Regions from separate parts of the Candidatus Thalassolituus haligoni genome, predicted to be linked through region 3. Evidence: predicted binding sites of a transcription regulator. Region 3 holds the regulator's gene; each other region holds the start of a gene.
The links. The regulator FliA, encoded in region 3, starts transcription of late flagellar genes. The targets are predictions, from matches to a motif close to CTAAAGTTNNNNNNNNNNCNGCCGATA.

Region 1: the regulator FliA is predicted to act here: its motif matches at 1,615-1,641, upstream of fliS (flagellar export chaperone FliS).
Region 2: the regulator FliA is predicted to act here: its motif matches at 2,261-2,287, upstream of flgM (flagellar biosynthesis anti-sigma factor FlgM).

What each region holds. Positions count from the first base shown of each region.
Region 1 is NZ_CP139482.1:1,257,939-1,264,947, forward strand. It holds gene SOJ49_RS05715 (methyltransferase domain-containing protein) at 1-1,322, opposite strand, end outside; gene fliS (flagellar export chaperone FliS) at 1,683-2,132, shown strand; gene SOJ49_RS05725 (sigma-54 dependent transcriptional regulator) at 2,535-4,004, shown strand; gene SOJ49_RS05730 (PAS domain-containing sensor histidine kinase) at 4,211-5,497, shown strand; gene SOJ49_RS05735 (sigma-54-dependent transcriptional regulator) at 5,527-6,897, shown strand; gene SOJ49_RS05740 (hypothetical protein) at 6,913-7,009, opposite strand, start outside.
Region 2 is NZ_CP139482.1:1,142,081-1,149,089, forward strand. It holds gene SOJ49_RS05195 (copper resistance protein B) at 1-474, shown strand, start outside; gene SOJ49_RS05200 (flagellar brake protein) at 561-1,340, opposite strand; gene flgN (flagellar export chaperone FlgN) at 1,385-1,885, opposite strand; gene flgM (flagellar biosynthesis anti-sigma factor FlgM) at 1,899-2,213, opposite strand; gene flgA (flagellar basal body P-ring formation chaperone FlgA) at 2,376-3,074, opposite strand; gene SOJ49_RS05220 (chemotaxis protein CheV) at 3,203-4,126, shown strand; gene SOJ49_RS05225 (protein-glutamate O-methyltransferase CheR) at 4,233-5,054, shown strand; gene SOJ49_RS05230 (GNAT family N-acetyltransferase) at 5,171-5,674, opposite strand; gene SOJ49_RS05235 (YacL family protein) at 5,693-6,058, opposite strand; gene rnt (ribonuclease T) at 6,160-6,789, opposite strand; gene pyrC (dihydroorotase) at 6,852-7,009, opposite strand, start outside.
Region 3 is NZ_CP139482.1:2,914,694-2,921,702, reverse strand. It holds gene SOJ49_RS12980 (homoserine dehydrogenase) at 1-515, shown strand, start outside; gene flhA (flagellar biosynthesis protein FlhA) at 697-2,910, shown strand; gene flhF (flagellar biosynthesis protein FlhF) at 2,992-4,356, shown strand; gene SOJ49_RS12965 (MinD/ParA family protein) at 4,358-5,179, shown strand; gene SOJ49_RS12960 (RNA polymerase sigma factor FliA) at 5,231-5,920, shown strand; gene cheY (chemotaxis response regulator CheY) at 6,256-6,642, shown strand; gene SOJ49_RS12950 (protein phosphatase CheZ) at 6,658-7,009, shown strand, end outside.

The sequences.
Region 1 (7,009 bases), 1.7 Mb from region 3:
GCAGCCAGAGCCATTGGGAACAGGCACTTTAGGTGACTAAAATAATTCCCTTGCGGATGCTGTTGCAATGGACGCCAGCGAGGATAAAACAGGCAGTTATCAGCCTGCAGGGTCTGGTTCCGAGTGGCGCTTTGGCTGGAGGTCGGCGGGGAAATCAGCGCCTGATCTGGCGTACCAAAGGTCGGAATGACTGGGCGATGCAAACGTTGACGCTGTTCGTTATCGATCTGGGTGATGAGGTAATGCCGTAGTGGCTCGGGCCAGTCATCTGGGATGGCAAACAGTTTGTCGAGCAAGCCGGTTGCTGTCAGCGGTCGGTACATCAGCAGCATGAGCAGCGCTGGCAGTATTGAATCCTGCTGGTCTGCTGCCTGCTCCAACCAATACTCCAATAATCGGGTCAGCTGTTGGAGTTGCCTGGCTTCATCATCAGTTTCGGCCCAACAACCTCCGTTTATCCCGGTTTGGCTAATCAGTGCCAGCACCAGCGGCAGGTATTGAGTGTCCAGCTCCAGAGTATGAATGCAGCCCTGCAGGAGGCTGAATCGCATTTGGGTCAGATGGCGCTCCAACAGTGGATGACTGAGGGCTATGTGGTGCAAGCTGGCGAGCAGCAGCGGTTCTTGTGTCAGTTGGTTAATGCCTAACAGGGCGTGTTGTTGAAGATCCTGAAAGCGGCATTGCAACAGCTGTGTCGCCAGCCTGGCCAGAGAGGAAACATCACCTGGCAATTGCAGATAATCGACCACCTCGGCTGCCAGTTCCGGGCAATAGCCATCAACGCTGGCACCGGCTGCGGCTTCAAGCAAGCGACTCTGCAGCAATATATCATCGCGGTGGATACGCACCAATTGACGATAATCCTCAAAAGCCGCTGCGTATTTTCCTTGTTGCAGACGCACATGGGCGAGGTAAAAAGGCGCTCGGGTGGCCACTCTGGACAGCTGTGAGGAACGCAAAAAGTAGTCTTCAGCCACAGCTGGTCGTCGGTCTTCCAGTTCGATCAGCCCGGCGCTGTACAGCAGACTCGGGCTAGTGTGTTTGATGGCAAGGCCAACTTCTATCCAATCCCTGGCATGTATCAACTGGCCCTGACGCATACAAATACGGCCTAACAGATTAATAATCTGAAGATCTTCCGGCTGCAGCTGATAAGCCTGTTCTGCCTGTATCAAAGCCCGTTGCAGTGTCAAGGTATCCTGATCTTCAACAGCCTGGGCGTAAGCGAAGCTGGCGGCCATATACAACGATCGCGCCCGTATCGAAGCGGAAGCATGGGATGTTGATCCCTGGAAGGTTAATTGTGGCAACAGGTTTGCCATGAAAATGCCCTCGTAAATACCCCGGCGATGTGGATTCCGTGGCTGGTGATTCAGATCCGATGTAACGGCAAGCCGATCATTAGCAGGCTCCCCAGGTTATCAGGCGATTGACAGCAACCATCTGCTGATAGCCTAAGCAGAGCTTGTGCCATCTTTTATCATTATGATTTGTAAAGAGTTTTTTGTTTTTTGGTGGCAGGGAAGGTCACTTTTTACCGGGCTGGCGGAAGTAGTTTGCCGCCAGCGGATGCCCGGCGCATGTGCTTGATCGCTTAATTCGGCAACCTTCTTGTTAAAGAAAACGCCGGTTTGGCCGCTACAGCCAACAGAAGCTGAACAACAATGGAAGGAGCAGACCCTATGTACCCATCGGGCGCCAAGCAATACCAGCGAGTGAACACGACCTCAGAAGTACTGGATGCCGATCCTCATCGCCTGATCCAACTGCTGATGGAAGCCGCATTAACCCGTATGGCCCAAAGCAAGGGGGCCATTAAACGGGGTGATATGGCTACCAAAGCCAACCTGTTGGGTCGGGTTATGGAAATTATCAGCACCTTGCAAAGCAGTCTGGATCACAGCTCTGGCGGAGAGATTTCCGCTAATCTTGAGCGACTGTACGACTACATGAATCGCCGCCTGTTACAGGCAACCAGAGCAAACGATACCGACATGATTGAAGAAGTCATGAGCTTGATGCTGGAAGTCAAACGTGGCTGGGATGGTATTCGCGACGATTATTTGACTCATTCGGGGAATCGCGAGCCGCTCTCAGGCTATCAGGGTGAAAATACGCACATCTCGGCCTGACCAGTGCGACCTGACGGGCAACCACGAACATTTGGGTGATGGTGGGTGTCATCTTCCAGGCGTCTGTTAGTCATTGATATTACTAATACTTATTTCAGGTATTGTAAGACAATAGGGCGTTAGGGTAGTCTGCCGTCGTGCTAATGTTACGTCAGATACGTTTGTGGCGAATTGCTGCGTCGATTATTTGACTTCGTCAAAAATACGCACTTAACTGAGCAACATGAGTCAATTGGATGACACCAAAAATAAAAAATAACAGTTCAGTGCTCTTGTGAACAGACGGACAGTATCCCTGGTTATCCAGTCAACTCCCGGTCAAGCCATCAACAGACAACGAGAATTCGCTGTTTTTTAGTGGAAGTGGAATAAGGCACTGCCTGAAATAAAGGAAGATTGCGTATGTGGAGAGAAATTAAAATTCTGCTGATCGATGACGATCACCAGCGTCGTCACGATATGCAGGTGATCCTTGATTTTCTCGGGGAAGAAGTCATCGTCAGTGACAGTCAGCACTGGCAGGAAGAAGTCAGTCGCCGTGCCAAAAACAGCCAGGATATTTCGGCTGTGCTGGTCGGTGATGACAGTCGAGGCCTGTTCCATGGTGTTATGACAGCCGTTTACCAGTGGGACAAGTCAGCACCGATTATCTGTCTTGGCCGTGATCACGGACTGGATCGTCTCCCGGACTCCGTACGTCGCTCGGTGATCGCCACCGTAGAATCTCCTCCCAGTTACAACAAATTGCTAGACAGCCTGCACCGCTGCCAGCTTTATCGCGAACAATATTCCCATAGTGAAGGCCGCAGTGAGCGACGTGACATCCAGCTGTTCCGCAGCCTGGTCGGCACCAGTCGCCATATTCAGCAGGTACGTGAGCTGATCATGCAGGTGGCAGATAAAGACGTCAGTGTATTGATTCTGGGAGAATCAGGCACCGGCAAGGAAGTGGTCGCCCGTAACCTCCATTATCATTCCAGTCGGCGTAACAAACCGTTTGTACCAGTTAATTGTGGCGCCATTCCGGCAGAGTTGCTGGAAAGTGAGTTGTTCGGGCATGAAAAAGGTGCCTTTACCGGTGCGATTGCCAGCCGTCCCGGACGCTTTGAGCTGGCCGAAGGCGGCACCTTGTTCCTGGATGAAATTGGCGATATGCCATTGAGTATGCAGGTCAAGATTTTGCGAGTGTTGCAGGAACATACCTACGAGCGGGTTGGCAGCAATAAGACACTGCAAGCCAATGTGCGCATTATTGCCGCGACCCACAAAAATCTCGAAAACATGATTGAAGACGGCGGCTTCCGTGAAGACCTTTATTACCGTCTGAATGTCTTCCCTATCGAAATGCCGTCATTACGGGAGCGGGTTGAAGACTTGCCGCTGTTGTTGAATGAACTGATCGCTCGTCTGGAGAACGAAAAACGAGGCTCAATTCGCTTCAACTCTGCGGCGATCATGTCGTTGTGTCGTCACGAATGGCACGGCAACGTTCGTGAGCTGGCTAACCTGGTCGAACGACTGGCGATCCTTTTCCCGTACGGTGTGGTGGGGGTCAACGAATTGCCGAAAAAATTCCGCCACTTTGAAGACGATGAAGAAGAAGCGTTGGCCGCAGCGAGTGAGCCTGGTGATGACCTCGCTCAGGAAATGATGCCGCCAGCCAATCTGGAGAGCGCCGCGTTATTACCCGTGAACGGACTGGATCTGCGTGAATATTTGTCCGACCTGGAATCATCATTGATACAGCAGGCGCTGGATGATGCCAATGGTGTCGTTGCTCGTGCTGCTGAAAAACTCAATATTCGCCGTACTACCCTGGTCGAAAAAATGCGCAAGTACAACTTGCAACGTAAGGAAAAAGACTTTGCCTGACCCTTCGGTGAGTTGGTATTGCAGTGATAGAAAACCGGCGTAGAGCCGGTTTTTTTATGCCTGTATCTTGGCGGATAAAAAATCACCATATAAAAAGTCAATAAATATCAATAAGTTAAATTTATTTTAGAAGTGGGCACAGCCTTTGCTTTATCTGCCTGAACGCTGATTTATTGGCGATAGAAATGCAGAATGGTGAGGTGTTTATGACGATGTCCACAGCCCGTATCGATTCGGTTCAAACCCATGTCGCCCCAACCGTCGAAGACACCGCCGCAGTTATGGCGATGACGGCTGGCGGTCGCAATCAGGAACGCCAAGGGCTGCAGCACACGTTACAAATGTTCAGTCGCATGTCACAGCAGCTGACGGACTCCTGCGAGCAACTTGAAAGCCAGGTTGAACAACTGAGCGGCGAACTGGCTCAGGTATCTGCCGAGCGAATGCGAGAACTGGCAGAAAAAGAGCGTCTGGCCAATCAACTGGAACAGCTGCTGACTCTGCTACCTGCCGGTGTACTGCTGCTGGATCAGAACGGTTGCGTTGCCAAGGCCAATCCAGTCGCTGAACAACTGCTGGCACGGCTGGCCGACGTCGACAGTCTGGTTGGTCAACGCTGGCGTCGGGTTATCCAGCGCTGCTTTGCACCGCGTCATGATGATGGCCACGAAGTCTCGCTGGTGAATGGCCGCAGGGTACTGATTCGTACCACCCCCATGACCCAGCAACCCGGTCAGCTGGTGTTGCTCACTGATATGACTGAAACCCGCGCCTTGCAAGGCAAGCTGGCCCAGCATCAGCGACTGTCGTCGATGGGGCGCATGGTGGCGTCACTGGCGCACCAAGTACGCACTCCGCTTGCCGCCGCGACACTCTATGCCGGACATCTGGCTGATGTCGAACTGAACGATGCTTCCCGTGAACGTTTTGCTGGCAAGCTGATGGAGCGGTTACGCCATCTCGAACATCAGGTGCGCGACATGCTAATTTTTGCTCGCGGCGAATTGCCCTTGCACGACGAAATATCCATTGCGGAGCTGATCGAGGATCTTCAGGCCGCTATGGAAGTGCCACTGGCACAACACCAGGGGCATTGTGAAATCCATAACAACTGCCCGGCCAGCCGTATTCGCTGTAACCGCGATGCGCTGGTCAGCTGCCTGATGAACCTGGTGAACAATGCACTGGAAGTCGGTCGTGATGGCGGTATACCCAAAGTTCAGCTGATCCTGTCTGCCCGTCAGACCGGCGATCAGCAAGCGCCCGGCATCTCGGTGGTGATTGCCGATAACGGCCCTGGCCTGACTTGCGAGCAAAAGCAACGGGTACTGCAACCCTTTAACAGCACCAAAGCCAATGGCACCGGGCTGGGTCTGGCAGTGGTACAAGCCGTTGCCCGTGCCCATGGTGGCATCCTGACACTGGAAGATTCCGATCTGGGCGGTCTGGCCGCTGCGGTTCGTCTGCCGTCGATAACCACGCTGGCCAGTTAACTGACTCTGACACTCCTTGAGGAAACCTTATGATTATTCTGGTCGTGGAAGATGATCCGCAACTGCGTGAAGCCGTGGTCGACAGTCTCGAACTGAAAGGGCATCAGGTGATTGCCACTGCCGATGGCAAGCAAGCCATACTGGCACTGCAGCAGCAGCCGGATCTGATTCTGTCCGATATCAATATGCCGGAAATGGACGGACTTGCTTTGCTGAGTCATGTACGCGAGGAACACCCCTGGCTACCGATGGTACTGATGACCGCCTATGGCGATGTCAATCAGGCGGTGCTGGCGATGCAACGGGGTGCAAGCGACTACTTGATGAAACCCTTTGAGCCAAGTGAACTGGATGCGTTACTGCAGCCCTTTGATGTGCGCCCACAGGGAACAACCAAATCCCGACAAGAAGAGGCGCCAGTGTGCATTGCCACTGCCACCCGGCAACTGTTCCAGATGGCAGAACGTGTCGCACAGACCGACTCAACGGTATTGATCAGCGGTGAAAGCGGGACTGGTAAAGAAGTCCTGGCGCGCTATGTCCATCAGCATTCCCAGCGCCATAAACAGCCGTTTGTTGCCATTAACTGTGCAGCGATACCGGAAAATATGCTGGAAGCCATCCTGTTTGGTTACGAAAAAGGTGCCTATACCGGCGCTTATCAATCCTCGGCAGGTAAATTTGAACAGGCCCAGGGTGGCACGCTGTTACTGGACGAAGTTTCTGAAATGGACGCTGGACTGCAAGCCAAGTTACTGCGAGTTCTGCAAGAGCGGCAGGTTGAGCGCTTGGGCGGCAAAAAAGTCATTAACCTGGATGTACGGATTATCGCCACCACCAACCGCGACCTGGCCGATCATGTGGCTGAAGGCAAATTCCGCGAAGACCTGTATTACCGGCTCAGTGTGTTCCCGTTGCAGTGGTTGCCATTACGCCAACGGGTTGACGACATCTTGCCGCTGGCTCAACGCCTGCTGGCGCACCACGCCCATAAAATGAAACGCCGGGTACCACAGTTGATGAAAGAAGCCGAGCACAAACTGCTGCAGCATAGCTGGCCAGGCAACGTCCGCGAGCTGGACAACACCATGCAACGGGCACTGATTTTACAGACCGGCCCGCAACTGTTTGTCAACGACCTGCTGTTAACGCCAGTGCCCGGCAATAAACACCCCCAGCTTGAGCAACCGCTGGAAACGGTGCAAGTCGATATCGTTCAGGATGAGGGTCGTCTGGGTCAGGATCTCAAACATCGTGAGGTTGAGCTGATCTTGCAGGCCATCAAGGAAGAACCAAGCCGCAAGGACGCCGCCGAACGACTGGGCATCAGCCCGCGTACGCTGCGTTACAAAATGGCCCGGCTACGGGAAGAGGGCTTCGACGTCGAAGCCATGATTTAGCCGCGATTGCCAGACTCAAGCGGCAGACCGCAGCAGTCGCTGCCGTACATAACCATAAACAAACAAATACAGCGAGGAAGCCAGCAGGCAGACGGCGGTGCCCCAGTGCAGT
Region 2 (7,009 bases), 1.8 Mb from region 3:
GACGGTGCTACCGATGCCGAGCTGGGCGTGTACTGGAGGCATGCCCTGACCGCGTTCTGGAATACCCAACTGGGGGTGCGACATGACAGCTCGGATGATCTGGATCGTAACTGGGTTGGTGTCGGTTTTCAGGGCCTGGCTCCGTACTGGTTTGAAAGCCAGGCCATGCTGTTTGTCGGCAAGCAGGGCGTCACGCAACTGGAGCTGGAGGCCGAATACGACCTGTTGTTTACCCAGCGCTGGATACTCGGATTGGATGGTGCTTTAACGGCAACCGGTAAGCGTGACCCGGAAGGAGCGTTTGGTCAGGGGCTGAACAGCACTCAGTTTGGTGCCCGGTTACGTTACGAATTCAGTCGCCGGTTTGCACCCTACTTCGGTGTCGAACGCAGCCATCATTATGGTGGCACCGCTGGCATCCTTGGAGAACGTGCCAGTACCGAGTGGGTGTTAGGTGTAAAAGCCTGGTTGTAGCGCAGTGTATTGCTCCGGCCTCGATATGCGGACAGCCACGGAGGGCAGTCTGGGCCGGGCGGTAGTCAATACCAGGGCTACAAACGTTATGAGGGTGCAATTTTGAATTGCCGTTCTTCCCACTGAAAGTCGGTGGTCAGACGGTATATATAACGGCGGGCAGCAGAGGAAATCCGGGTAAATACAAATCCGGCGAGGGTATTGCCAGCGCTATCGAGCATCAGGTGGCGTAGTTCCAACCCGCAATCCAGGTAGTGTTGTTCGTTGCAGCGCACGATGGCGGCGGCAATCAAATTCAGTTGTTTCAAATCAGCTTGAATATCACCTTCAAAACAGGCTTTGAAGCCGGATTCTGATAAATCCTGCAGCCTTCCTTTATAACGATAGCGCGGAGCTGTCTGCTCGTCGGGTGTCGGGTGCTGATCCGGTATCTCGACCACCAGATAGTGGGCCGCTGGCACATTGACCCGGTAGGCATCGCGCCGTTGCAGGTATTCAACCTGGCTGGGGAATTCACCACGATACTGTTGTTCAGCACTTTGGTAGCGCAGACGGCCGTCGGCGACGAAGCGAATACGAATGCCCTGGTTGTCACAATCAATGCGGAAGCGTTTGCCCTGACGGATCAGATCATTGCCTTTATCTGGTTGTAACCGGGTCATAAAAAAGCTGCGATTATTCAGCTGCACATCGGTTATTTGAGCACAGAAGGCGGTTGTTTGGTCGTCAATCAGTACTCTTACCGGCGCTTGCAGCAATACCAGGCTGCGGAGCGCGCCGTAGATGTCTTCGTCCTGATCCAGGGCGCAGTCCTGCGGCGGATTGTCAGGTGTCTTGTTTGCCGGAACGCGGGCTGGGGATGTCACACGTAACCTCCTGGCAGGGGTAGGCGTTGGAAGAAAGAAGGCGGTCAGGCCTGAATGTAGCCCTGGCCTCGGCGTGCCGATTTGCCCTGGCCTGTTTCAGTGTAGAGCAATGGCGAGCGATCGGGTTGGCCACGTAAAATATGGATACGCTGCTGGATACGGCGCTTGGCGGTGAGAACCAGTTCGTTCAGCTGGATGGAACGATCGCGGTTATGACGATATTGAGCGGCAAGCTGTTGCCACAAGCGGGCAATCTCTGGCTGCTGGCGGATCTGTGGATGCTGGAGAAAATCGGCCGCCAGCGGCAGTTGTTGCTGGCTCATCCAGTCCATGCGTTGTTTGGTCTGTTCCTTCATGCGCTGCAATATCGCCGACTTGGATTGTCCGGCACGTTGCAGTTGTTCAGGCTCCATGCGGGCCAGTAGCTGGCCTTCCTGCTCCAGTTGGTGTTGTAGCAGGCGTCCCAGGGCCAGTTCATCAAGCAACAGCTGGCGCAGCTGATGACATTCCGGCGTTGGCAGGTACACATTGGCAGTAGAATTCATGGCTATTTAATGCTCAGTTCAGGCGTCCTTCAAAGTCCAGCATTTTTCCTGCCAGTTTTTCATAATCGATTTTGTATTCACCGCTGTCGATGGCGGCTCTGATGCGGTCGACGGCGGCATCGTTCACCTCAGGCATGGCACTGATTTCAGCCTCAACCTGCTGGATGCTTTTGCTGCTGGCGCTCAGTTTGACCTGATCGCTGTAGCTGGCATTCTGGGTGCCGGAGGCTGGATCACCCTTGGCTGACATTGGGCTGGTGGCATCGGCGGTTTTCGCTGAAGCGCGACTACCGGTGTCGATGGCACCTGTTAACTTGTTGATATTCATTGTGAAATCTCCAAACCATTGCATTGTATAAACCCCTGCCATGTCTGTATCGGCGGTTTGCCAAAAGACTTTAGTATTTTTTGATTTTTTTTGCAGTCTGTCGATTTGCTGCTATTCGCGCGTGTGCGCGCTGCCATAAAAGTCATCGGTTGATTCAAGCGGCTAACGGATAGTGACCTCTCCGGGGCCGATGACTTCGGCGGTGAGGGTCTTGCCGGAACGGCGGTTACGTACTCGAATGGTGTCGCCCTTGCGGCCTTGGCTCAGGGCGTCGCCTTCGGTTTGCAGCTGGATGGCACCCCGCTGCAGGTGAATACGCACCAGCGCACCGCGCTCTATCAGCAATTTTGAGATCAGCATGTCCGGGGTGATTACGGTGCCTGGGCGCAGGTTCCGGCGAAACTCCATATCCTGCAGTTGTTCCGGGTTGCGGATATAGCCTTGTTGCAGATTGCCCAGATCTTGTTGCACAAACTGGATGCTGGCGCTGGCGGTGCTGTCACCAGAACGAGCGGCTTGCGTCAGAATGGCGACGCTTTCCATCACGTGCAGTTCGACCGCGACAAATTGTTGCCACCAGGGCGAGGCGCAGCGCAGCTCAACACCATTACGCCCCGGTTGCAGTGGCCGGGCCAGCTCGATATTCAGCGCCTGGCTGCAGGCGGGCAGTTGATAGTCGGGGCTGAGTCCCACCAGCGAAACCCGGTTGCCATGGGCGTCGCCACTGATGTCTGTCCACTGCTGCAGCAACTGGTGTTGCAGTGTTGCCTGCCAGGATTCAGTCGTCCAAAGCGCCGCAGTCTGGAGTTTATCAGCCCAGAGAGGTTGGCATATCAGGAGTAAAACAATTATCCGACGCACTGTCTGGTTCTCTACTATGCTTTTAGGTGACTGATGTAAACGTCATGATTCTGGCGATTAAGCAGCGCTTGTTGAACCTGACAGAGGTTTTGCAAGGGCTGTGCCGGATAACTTTTCGGGAGCTTTTTATGGCTGGTGTGTTAGATGCGGTTAACCAGCGAACCCAGTTGGTCGGTGCCAACCGGCTGGAGCTGTTGCTGTTCCGTGTAAACGGGCGACAGGTTTACGGCATTAACGTGTTCAAGGTGAAGGAGGTACTACAGTGCCCCAAGCTGACTGTTTTGCCGGGCAGTAATCCTGTCGTTCGCGGTGTGGCGCATATTCGATCGGGCACGATCCCGATCATGGATATGGGGCTGGCAACGGGGAATGCGGGGTTGAGCGATCTGAATAATGCATTTGTGATTATTACCGAGTACAACGGCAAGACTCAGGGGTTCCTGGTTGGTGGTGTTGAGCGCATCATCAATATGAACTGGGAAGAGATCCATCCACCACCACGGGGCACGGGTAAAGAACACTACCTGACGGCGGTGACACAGGTGGACAAGCAGTTGGTGGAAATTATTGATGTGGAGAAAATTCTGGCAGAAGTTTCTCCGATCAATGAAGAAATCAGTGCCGGTCTTATTTCAGCAGAGGTGCATCAGCGCGCGAAAGCACACCGGGTGCTGATCGTGGACGATTCCAAGATTGCCCGTAAACAGATTACCCGTTGTCTGGAAAATCTGGGTGTGGAAGTGGTATCGATGAATGATGGTCGTCAGGCCTGGGAGCATCTGTACGGTATCGCGGAGCGGGGTGAGCGCTTGCAAGACGTTTATATGATGATGGTATCTGATATTGAAATGCCGGAAATGGATGGTTATACACTGACGACTCGCATTCGTGCTGATTCACGAATGGCCGGTTTTCATGTGGTGCTGCATTCCTCGTTGAGCGGTGTATTCAACAAGGCGATGGTGGAAAAGGTGGGGGCCGATGATTTTATCGCCAAATTTGATCCTGACGTCTTGGCTGGACAGGTGGCTATTCGGGTTCAGTCTTGCTGAGCCGGCTCGGCCAGGATAAGACGGTTGCAACAGGTTGGATCGCGATTGAATGACGGTTTTCCATAAGTTAAGTGGCGTTTAACGCCGAATTTTTTCAGGACTGAGTATGACACTCCAGATCACTGCAGATGAGTATCTCCGGTTTCGGGACATGCTGGAGCAATCCAGCGGCATCATGCTGGGCGATGGCAAGGAATATCTGGTCAGCAGTCGTCTGCGGCGATTGCTGGAGCAGCACAACCTGAGCTCGATTTCCGACTTGCTGAGCACGCTCAACGGCAATCGACGCTTGCAGGAGCTGGTGATTGACGCTATGACCACCAACGAGACGCTGTGGTTTCGCGATGAACATCCGTACCGGGTGTTTCGTGAGCGTTTATTGCCGGAATTGGCCGGGTTGCGCCGCCCGTTAAAAATCTGGTCTGCTGCTTGTTCAACGGGCCAGGAACCGTATTCGCTCAGTATCGAGATTGAAGAGTTTCGCAAACGTTCTCCTGGCAGCCTGGCAACCGGTGAGCGGATTCTGGCGACCGATATCTCTCCCAGTTCGCTGGCGCAGGCGAAAGACGGTATTTATCAGCAGCTGGCTATTCGTCGTGGTATGAACGAGCAGCATCTGAAAAGCTATTTTCACCCACGGGATGGTGATCGTTGGCAGATTGATCAGAAGATCAAGAGCCGAGTGGATTTTCGCCAGCAGAATTTGCAGCAGAGCTTTACCGGGCTGGGCAAGTTTGATGTGATTTATTGCCGTAACGTACTGATCTATTTTTCTGCTGATCTGAAGTACGACATTCTCAAACGTATGCATGGCAGCTTGAATCCGCAAGGCTATCTGGTGCTTGGGGCGTCGGAGAGTCTGAATAACCTGGGTGAGTATTTTGAGATGGTGCAGTGCCACCCCGGTATTATTTACCGGGCGCGTTGAACAAGCGCCGTTGGGTGAACAACCGTCGTTGGGTGAACAAGAGTGGTTGGGTGAACAAGAGTGATTGGTTAAACGATAGTGGGGGTGAATCCTGATGCTGTCGGTCGGGCAACTGCTTAGGCAAGTTCCAGCTGCATTTCATGCCATTGCAAACCGCCGTGGCTGGAGGCGGATTCGGACTGGTAAATAAAGCCAGCACGCTGATAAAAACGGATGTGTTGGCTGCGACACATCAGATGAATACGTTGCTTGCCGAGACGGCGCATATGCTCAATGTAATTGAGCAACAGCGTACGACCCCAGCCATGACGCTGCCATACCGGGTGAATCACCACCGACATCACGACATTTTCCGGGCCTTGCGGATCGTGGCCTGCCAGTTGCTTGAACGCTTCGTTGTCCATCGCCACCTTGAAACAACAGCCGGAATTGACGAAACCGATGATGGCTCCGGCCAACTCCAGTACCAGAAACCCTTGGGGATAACGTTCGATACGCAGGCGAATTTTCTCCAGCGTTGCGGCTTCATCACCTTGATAGGCACTGTTTTCAATAGCAAAACAGACGTTGGCGTCGGCGGGTTGCGCCAGCCGTATACGGTAGTCGGCGTGTGTGTGCATCGGGATTCCCGGAGTGGTTCAGCTGGCGATAAATTCTTTCCAGGCTTGCATCAGCTCGATAAAGTCTTCAAGCCCGCAGCCTGCGGTCAGATCGTAATCGTGTAGCGTCAGGGATTCATCTTCCAGATCAAGGTCTTCATCGAACATCAAGGCGTTGGATGAGATATCGACCTCGTGTTGCGTTATTTGCAAAATTGTTTCTTTTCCCTGCCAGCGATAATCTCGCAAACCACCGGATTGCAGTAACTCCGCCGTGGTGATCAGTGCCCGCAGGTGCTTCAGATCGTCACCGATCTCATCGGTCAGCCAGTTGCCAATCAGAGAATGCTCTTCATCAAGGCGGGCAACAGGCTTATTGCCTTCAAACCAGAATTCGTAGTCCAAGGGGAATCTCACATAACGGATAGAGCATGATCGTGGTGTCACGAAGGATGGTGTTAAGCCGCTGCGCTGTTACGCTCAGCGGCGGCACGGTGCAGTATCGTTCAGTCTAGCTGTACGCCGGGTTCAATCGCCAGTGGCCAGCCACCCAGATCCTTGTAGCGGTTCACAATAAAACAGAACAGCTCAGCGGTTTTCCAGGTGTCGTAGGCGGCGCTGTGAGCGGCGCTGTTGTCGAAATCGAGCCCGGCGGTAATGCAGCTTTTTGCCAACACGGTTTGGCCGAGGGCGATGGCGGCAATCGAGGCGGTATCGAATGACGAAAACGGGTGGAACGGATCGCGCTTGATGTCGTTACGCTCAATCGCAGCACGCAGAAATGCGTGATCGAAATGCGCGTTATGGCCGACCAACACCGCCCGGTTACAGCCGTAGTGTTTAATCTCACGCCGCACCACCTGGAACATATTGGTCAGCACGTCGATTTCAAATTCGGCATCCCGTTCCGGGTCGAACGGGTCGATGCCGGTGAAGTCGAGGGCTTCCTTTTCCAGGTTGGCGCCGTCAAACGGGTGCACCTCGGCAGACAATGTCTGGTCTGGGTGGATATAGCCTTCGTCATCCATGCGCAGGGTGACCATGGCAATTTCGAGCAGGGCGTCGGTATCGGGATTAAACCCACCGGTTTCCACATCGACCACCACGGGCAAAAAGCCGCGGAAGCGTTGGGCCATTGGGGTTTTTTCCTGCTTTTCGCCGTTTCCAGCGGGAGTTGTACTCATCCTAAGCCTTATCTTCAGGAGTTTTGCAGTTGCCAGCGCAGGGTTTCACCCGCACGCAATGGCACAATGATGTCGTTGCCAAATGGCATTTCAGAGGGCACCTGCCACTTGGATTTCACCAGGGTAATGGTGTCTTCGTTACGTGGCAGGTGGTAGAAATCGGGGCCGTAGT
Region 3 (7,009 bases):
ATCCGACCCTGATTCCGGAAGCCCGGCCAATTGCCAAGGTTGATGGCGTATTAAACGCCGTGATGGTCAACGGCAATGCCGTCGGCGATACACTGTACGTCGGTGCCGGTGCCGGTGCTGGCCCAACCGCGTCTGCCGTCGTAGCGGATATTATTGATCTGGCCCGCACGTTGGAAGCGGATGCGGCTGCCCGTGTCAATCACCTGGCTTATAACGAGATTGAAAACGAGCAGGTCTTGCCGATTGAGGAGGTTGAAACTTCCTACTACCTGCGGATCCAGGTACAGGACAAAACCGGTGTGCTGGCGTCAGTCGCGACGATTCTGAGTGAGCGCGGCATCAATATTGAAGCCATCATCCAGAAAGAGCCAAAAGAAGGTGAAGAGCTGGCACAGATCATTTTGCTGACGCATCGTATCGTGGAAAAAACCATGAACGGTGCCATTGCCGCTATTCAGGCGCTGGACAGCACGGTTGGCGATGTGACCCGTATTCGGGTTGAACACCTGGACTGATGCTGGTCAGGCGGCCGTTATCGGCCGCCTTGTCCCGATTCCCGATTCCCGATTTCCGATTTCCGATTTCCGATTTCCGATTTCCGATTTCCGATTTCCGATTTCCGATTTCCGATTTCTTGCTTCTGGCCCATTTATTGCGATCCCCCTGTCTGATAACGGTTTTTTGACAGGTAGGGTTATGGCATTGGCCACATCTCAAGTGTTTTCTCACGTCAAGCAAGGTATGTCGCTGCTGTCCCAGGGTAACCTCAGTGTGCCATTAATGGTGGTGATCCTGTTGGGGATGATGACGCTGCCGCTGCCGCCCTTGCTGTTGGATACGTTTTTTACCTTCAACATTGCTCTGTCGATTGTTGTGTTGCTGGTGAGTGTGTATGCCCTGCGGCCACTCGATTTCACTATTTTCCCGACCATCCTGCTGGTGGCAACCTTGTTGCGGCTGGCGTTAAACGTTGCCTCCACTCGCGTGGTGTTGATGAATGGCCATGAAGGGGGAGACTCTGCTGGCAAGGTGATCGAAGCCTTCGGCGAGGTATTGATTGGCGGTAACTACGCCGTTGGTCTGGTGGTCTTTATGATCCTCATGATCATCAACTTTGTGGTGGTCACCAAGGGTGCCGGACGGGTGTCCGAAGTGAGTGCTCGCTTCACTCTGGATGCCATGCCGGGCAAGCAAATGGCCATCGATGCGGATCTTAATGCCGGTTTGATTGATGCCGACCAGGCCCGCAGTCGGCGTAACGAGGTCGCGGCGGAAGCCGATTTTTATGGCTCGATGGACGGTGCCAGCAAATTTGTCAAAGGCGACGCCGTCGCCGGTATTCTGATTCTGATCATTAACGTTGTTGGTGGTTTTGCTATCGGCATGGGCCAGCACAACCTCAATTTTGCCGATGCCGTGGAGGTGTATACCTTGCTGGCTATTGGTGACGGTCTGGTTGCCCAGATTCCGTCGCTGCTGCTGTCGACCGCGACTGCCATTATGGTGACGCGTAATGGCGGTGATGAAGGCATGGGTGCGCAGGTGTTTGGCCAGATGTTTGCCGCCCCCCAAGCACTGGGGGTTGCTGCCGGATTGATGTTCCTGATGGGGGTTGTGCCCGGTATGCCGCATACCATCTTCCTCAGTTCCGCGCTGGTGGCGGGCGGTCTGGCTTATGCCATTCGTTACAAGAAAGAGGGCGGCCAGTTGGGGGATGCGGTGGTGAAACGGCTGGGCGGCAAGCCCAAAGCCCAGGAAAAATTGCCGGTGCGGGGCAGTGGCGGGGCGCTGGAAGCACCGAAAGAAAAAGCCGAACAAGCGATCAAGCAGCTGGAGGTCAAGGAGCTGGGCTGGGACGACGTGGAACCGGTGGATCGCGTCGGTCTGGAAGTGGGCTATCGTTTGATTCCGTTGGTCGACAAACATCAGGGTGGCCAGCTGTTGAACCGGATCAAGGGGGTGCGGCGCAAGCTATCGCAAGATCTGGGTTTCCTGATGCCTTCGGTTCATATTCGCGACAATCTCGATCTGTTACCCAACCAATACCGCATCACCCTGATGGGGGTTACGCTGGCTGAAGCCGAAATTTACCCGGAACGGGAAATGGCGATTAATCCCGGTGAAGTTTTTGGCAAGATTGACGGCATCGCGGCACGTGACCCGGCATTCGGGATGGATGCGTTCTGGATTGAATCCAGCCAGAAAGACCGCGCCCAGACACTCGGTTACACCGTGGTGGATGCCAGTACCGTTGTCGCGACCCATCTGAATCAGAAACTCTATCGTCACGCCCACGAATTATTGGGACACGAAGACGTACAGAAGCTGCTGGACATGCTAGCGACTTCCTCCCCCAAGCTGGCTGAAGAGCTGGTACCGAATAAAGTCTCGATCAGCCAGTTACTGACCGTACTGCAAAGTCTGTTGAAAGAGCAGGTGCCGATTCGGGATCTGCGCTCAATCGCCGAATCTTTGGCGAATAGCCCCGCCAATAGTCAAGATCCTGCCGCTCTGGTGGCATCGGCCCGTATGGGTCTGCGGCGCCTGATCGTCCAGAACATCTATGGCCACGGGGATGAGCTGCCGGTTGTCACCCTGGATCCAGGACTGGAACAGTTATTGCTCAAGTCCTATCAACAGTCATTACAGCAGGCGCAGCAAACGGGTGGGCAAGCCGGTTTGATTCTTGAACCGGCAATGGCCGACACCTTGCAACGCTCGTTAGCGGAAGCCGTGCAGGCACAGGAAATGGCGGGCCACCCGGCGGTATTGCTGGTGACCAGTCAGATACGGGCAGCGATGGCGCAGTTTGTTCGTAACACCCTGGAGCAGCTTCATGTGCTGGCGTACCAGGAAATACCGGACAACAAGAGTATCAATATTGCGGCTGCTGTCGGCAGTAAACGTTGATAAAAAACACCGGGTGGCAAGGGTTGGTCACTGGATAACCGCATTGGGGAAATCCCTGATGATTCAGAGCGAGATGTGGCTATGAAAGTAAAACGCTTCATGGGAACCAATATGCAGCAGGCGTTACGGCTGGTGTCCCAGGATCTGGGGGCTGATGCCGTCATTCTGTCGAGCAAGAAAGTCGCCGAGGGGTTTGAAGTGGTCGCCGCGCTGGATTACCAGAGTGAGCAACAGAATCCGGTCGAGGTTGAACGTCAGCTCGAACTGCAGCGGGAACTGGAGCGCGCCAAGGATATGAGCCGTGAACGTCAGCGTGCCCGCGCTGCTGGAGAGCCATTACCTGAATTTACCCCCGTAAGCATGCCGGACAGAGCAGGAGCACAGCCGTCAACACGACCGTCATCAACACCGGTGTTGGAAGACGGCAGGGAGCAATCGTCACGGCCGTCTGCCAGCAGTAATGACAGCCAGTATCACCAGATGATGGAACGCATGAGTGGTGAACTGAGTGAATTAAAAAACTGGATGGTCAGCCACGGTGGCAGCGCCTGGGATACTGGTCGTCCGATCACTTGGAAGCAAAGCCAGCTGTGGCAGCGTTGCCAGGATGTCGGGCTGGAACCATCCTGGTCGGATCGGATCGTCTCGCAGGTCACAGAACAGAACGACATGGGGCTGGCCTGGAAGCAAGTGTTGCGGCAGATGGCGGTCGATTTGCCGGTCGCCAAACAGGGCAGTCTCGACAAAGGTGGCGTCTTTGCCCTTGTGGGTCCGACCGGTGCCGGAAAAACCACCACCATTGGCAAACTGGCCGCCCGCTTTGTTATCCAACACGGTGCTGATGCCGTCGCGCTGGTGAGTATCGACAGCTATCGCGTTGCCGCGCATGACCAGTTGCGTTCAGTGGCCCGGATTTTAGGCGTGGAATTACACACCGTGGCCCCAGGCGAAGACTTGGCGGCGACGCTGGAAACACTGACGGGTAAGAAAAAGAAGCGCCTGGTGCTGGTCGATACCGCTGGCCTGGCGAGTCAGGATCCATCGTTTCAGGGACAGTTATCGATGTTGAAGCAGGCCTGTACCTGCAAGGGCAGTGGTCCGCGCATGCGCTGCTTGCTGACCTTGCCGTTGACCAGTCAGGGACGTTGCTTGCAGGAAAATTATGAACACTTCAAACCGGCCGGACTGGCGGGCTGTATTTTTACCAAACTGGACGAGTGTTTCAGTCTTGGGCCTGCCATGAGTGTGGCAGCCCTGACCCGGTTGCCATTAGTGATGATTGCGGATGGCCCGAAGATTCCCGATGACCTGCATTATCCGGATGCAGGCAAGTTAGTCAGGCTAGCGGAGCAAATGGCGCGTATGGCGCGTACCCGCTGGCAGGCCGCAGAGGCCATGAGTCTGGCCAATTGTCGCCAGACCGGTTCCCAACAAGGAGTTCATTAATATGGCAAATCATCCTGTTCAAGTCATTGCAGTCAGCGGTGGCAAGGGAGGCGTGGGTAAAAGTAACGTCTCCGTCAACCTGGCGATCGGACTGGCTGAGCTGGGGCGTCGTGTTGTGGTATTGGACGCTGACCTTGGATTGGCCAATATCGATATTCTGTTGGGTATCAGTTCCGCCCGCACCATTGAAAATGTACTGGCAGGGGAGTGTGACCTGCGCGACATCATGGTTCGTGGCCCTGGCGGTATTCGTATTGTACCGGCGGCCTCTGGTACCCAGAAACTGTCGCAGCTGAACAATAGGGAGCATGCCGGGTTGATACAGGCCTTCAGTGAGCTGGGCGACGATATCGACGTCTTGATCGTTGATACCGCAGCGGGCATCTCCGATACCGTGCTCAGTTTTGTGTGTGCGGCTCAGGAAGTATTGCTGGTAGTGACCGACGAACCCACCTCGATTACCGACGCCTACGCCCAGATCAAGTTGTTAAGTCGGGATTACGGCATGTTCCGCTTTCGTATCGTCGCCAATATGGTTCGTACCCCACAAGACGGCCATGCGCTATTTGCCAAACTCACCAAGGTGACGGATCGCTTCCTCGACGTGGCTTTGCAGTATGTCGGCGCGGTTCCCCAGGACGACGCCGTCAAACGGGCGGTGCAGCGTCAGAAAGCGGTGATTGAAACCTATCCCCGTTCCCGTGCGGCGATTGCCTTCCGGGCGCTGGCGAAAAAAGTGGATGCCTGGCCATTACCAACGACACCACGGGGTCATCTGGAATTTTTTGTTGATCGGCTGGTGCAGCAACAGGTTGGAGTGTGAGTTGTGAATCGGAGCAGTTGCCTCGCCTATACCGAGGTTGAAAAACACAAGGTGGATGAGCGTGTGCACGAGCACGCGACTCTGGTCAAGCGTATCGCCCATCACATGATGGCACGGCTACCGGATTCGGTGCAGGTCAATGACCTGATCCAGGCTGGCATGATTGGCTTGTTGGAAGCAGCGCGTAAATACGATGGCGACAAAGGCGCCAGCTTTGAAACCTATGCTGGCATCCGTATTCGGGGTGCCATGCTGGATGAAATTCGTCGGGGCGATTGGGCACCACGTTCGGTGCATCGCAACAGCCGCCGGATCAGTGAAGCGATCCAGCAAATAGAAGGTGAAACCGGCCGCGATGCGGAAGACAGTGACGTGGCTGAGCGTCTGGGACTGAGTGCCGACGACTATCACGCAATCCTGCGCGACAGCGCTGGATGCCGACTGTTCAGCTATGAAGAAATGCTCGAAAACAACGACGGTACTGATGGCGTTGATGCCCTGTTGTCCAGCAGCGATGATCCGTCCCACAGTATCGAACGGAGTGCCTTTCAGCAGCAGCTGGCGGATGCCATTCGCGGCCTGCCGGAGCGGGAACAACTGGTGTTATCGCTCTATTATGATGAAGAACTCAACCTCAAGGAAATAGGCGCCGTACTGGGAGTGAGTGAAAGCCGGGTGTGTCAGATTCACAGTCAGGCGGCCCATCGGTTAAAGGCTCGACTGGGTGGCTGGGCAAGCTGAATCGATAGGACGCATTGCCATCGGGACTGTACGACGTTGAGTGCGCCCGACACGGAGTCAATACGGACTTGAGTTCATACAACGGGCGGGTTCTGCTCCCGTCTTTTGTGCTTGTTTTTTCAGTTTTCCCCTGTCTGGCCGATACCCTTGTTGACAGTATGAAACCGCAGGGATTGCGGTTGTTAGTGGTTGGCCATGGCGACAACAGGAAACTCTCCAGGCTTGCTGGATAACCGTCAGACTGGGTCTACACTTGCAGTAGAGTCCTTGAGTACTACGGGTATCAATGGGCATCAGAAACGGCTTGTTAGAAAAGTCGACTATTGGAGGTCGTTTTGGACAAGAACATGAAAATCCTCATCGTTGACGATTTTTCCACGATGAGACGCATCGTTAAAAATTTGCTGCGCGATCTGGGATTTACCAACACCGCAGAAGCAGATGATGGATCAACCGCCTTGCCGATGCTGCAGCAAGGTGACTTCGATTTCCTGGTAACAGACTGGAATATGCCAGGTATGACAGGTATCGATTTGCTCAAGAAAGTGAGGGCAGACGAGCGCCTGCGAAGCTTGCCCGTATTAATGGTGACAGCAGAAGCCAAGCGCGAGCAGATCGTGGCGGCTGCTCAGGCTGGTGTTAACGGTTACGTCGTGAAGCCATTTACTGCTGCAGTGCTCAAGGAAAAGATTGAAAAAATCTTTGAGCGTGTCGAAGGCTAACTCCAGGGTTTACCCATGTCCGAGAGTAATTCGCAACAACTGGCGCAGTCGACCAGCCTGGCAATGAAAAACCTGGCGCAGTCGATGGTGGAAAGCATTGAACGCGGCGAAATCAGTCATGCGGTGTCCCTGGTGAATCAGCTGAATGATGTACGGGATAAGACCCTGTATGAAGAAATTGGTCGACTCACCAGAGCACTGCACGAAGCCATCAAAAACCTCAACATCGAATCGCCGGGTGCCGGGTCAGAAATCGAAAGCGCGACCGACAAACTTGAGTACGTGATCGAGATGACCAACAAGTCGGCTAATCGGACCATGGATCTGGTGGATGCCGGCATGCCGTTGGCACTTGCGATTCGGGATC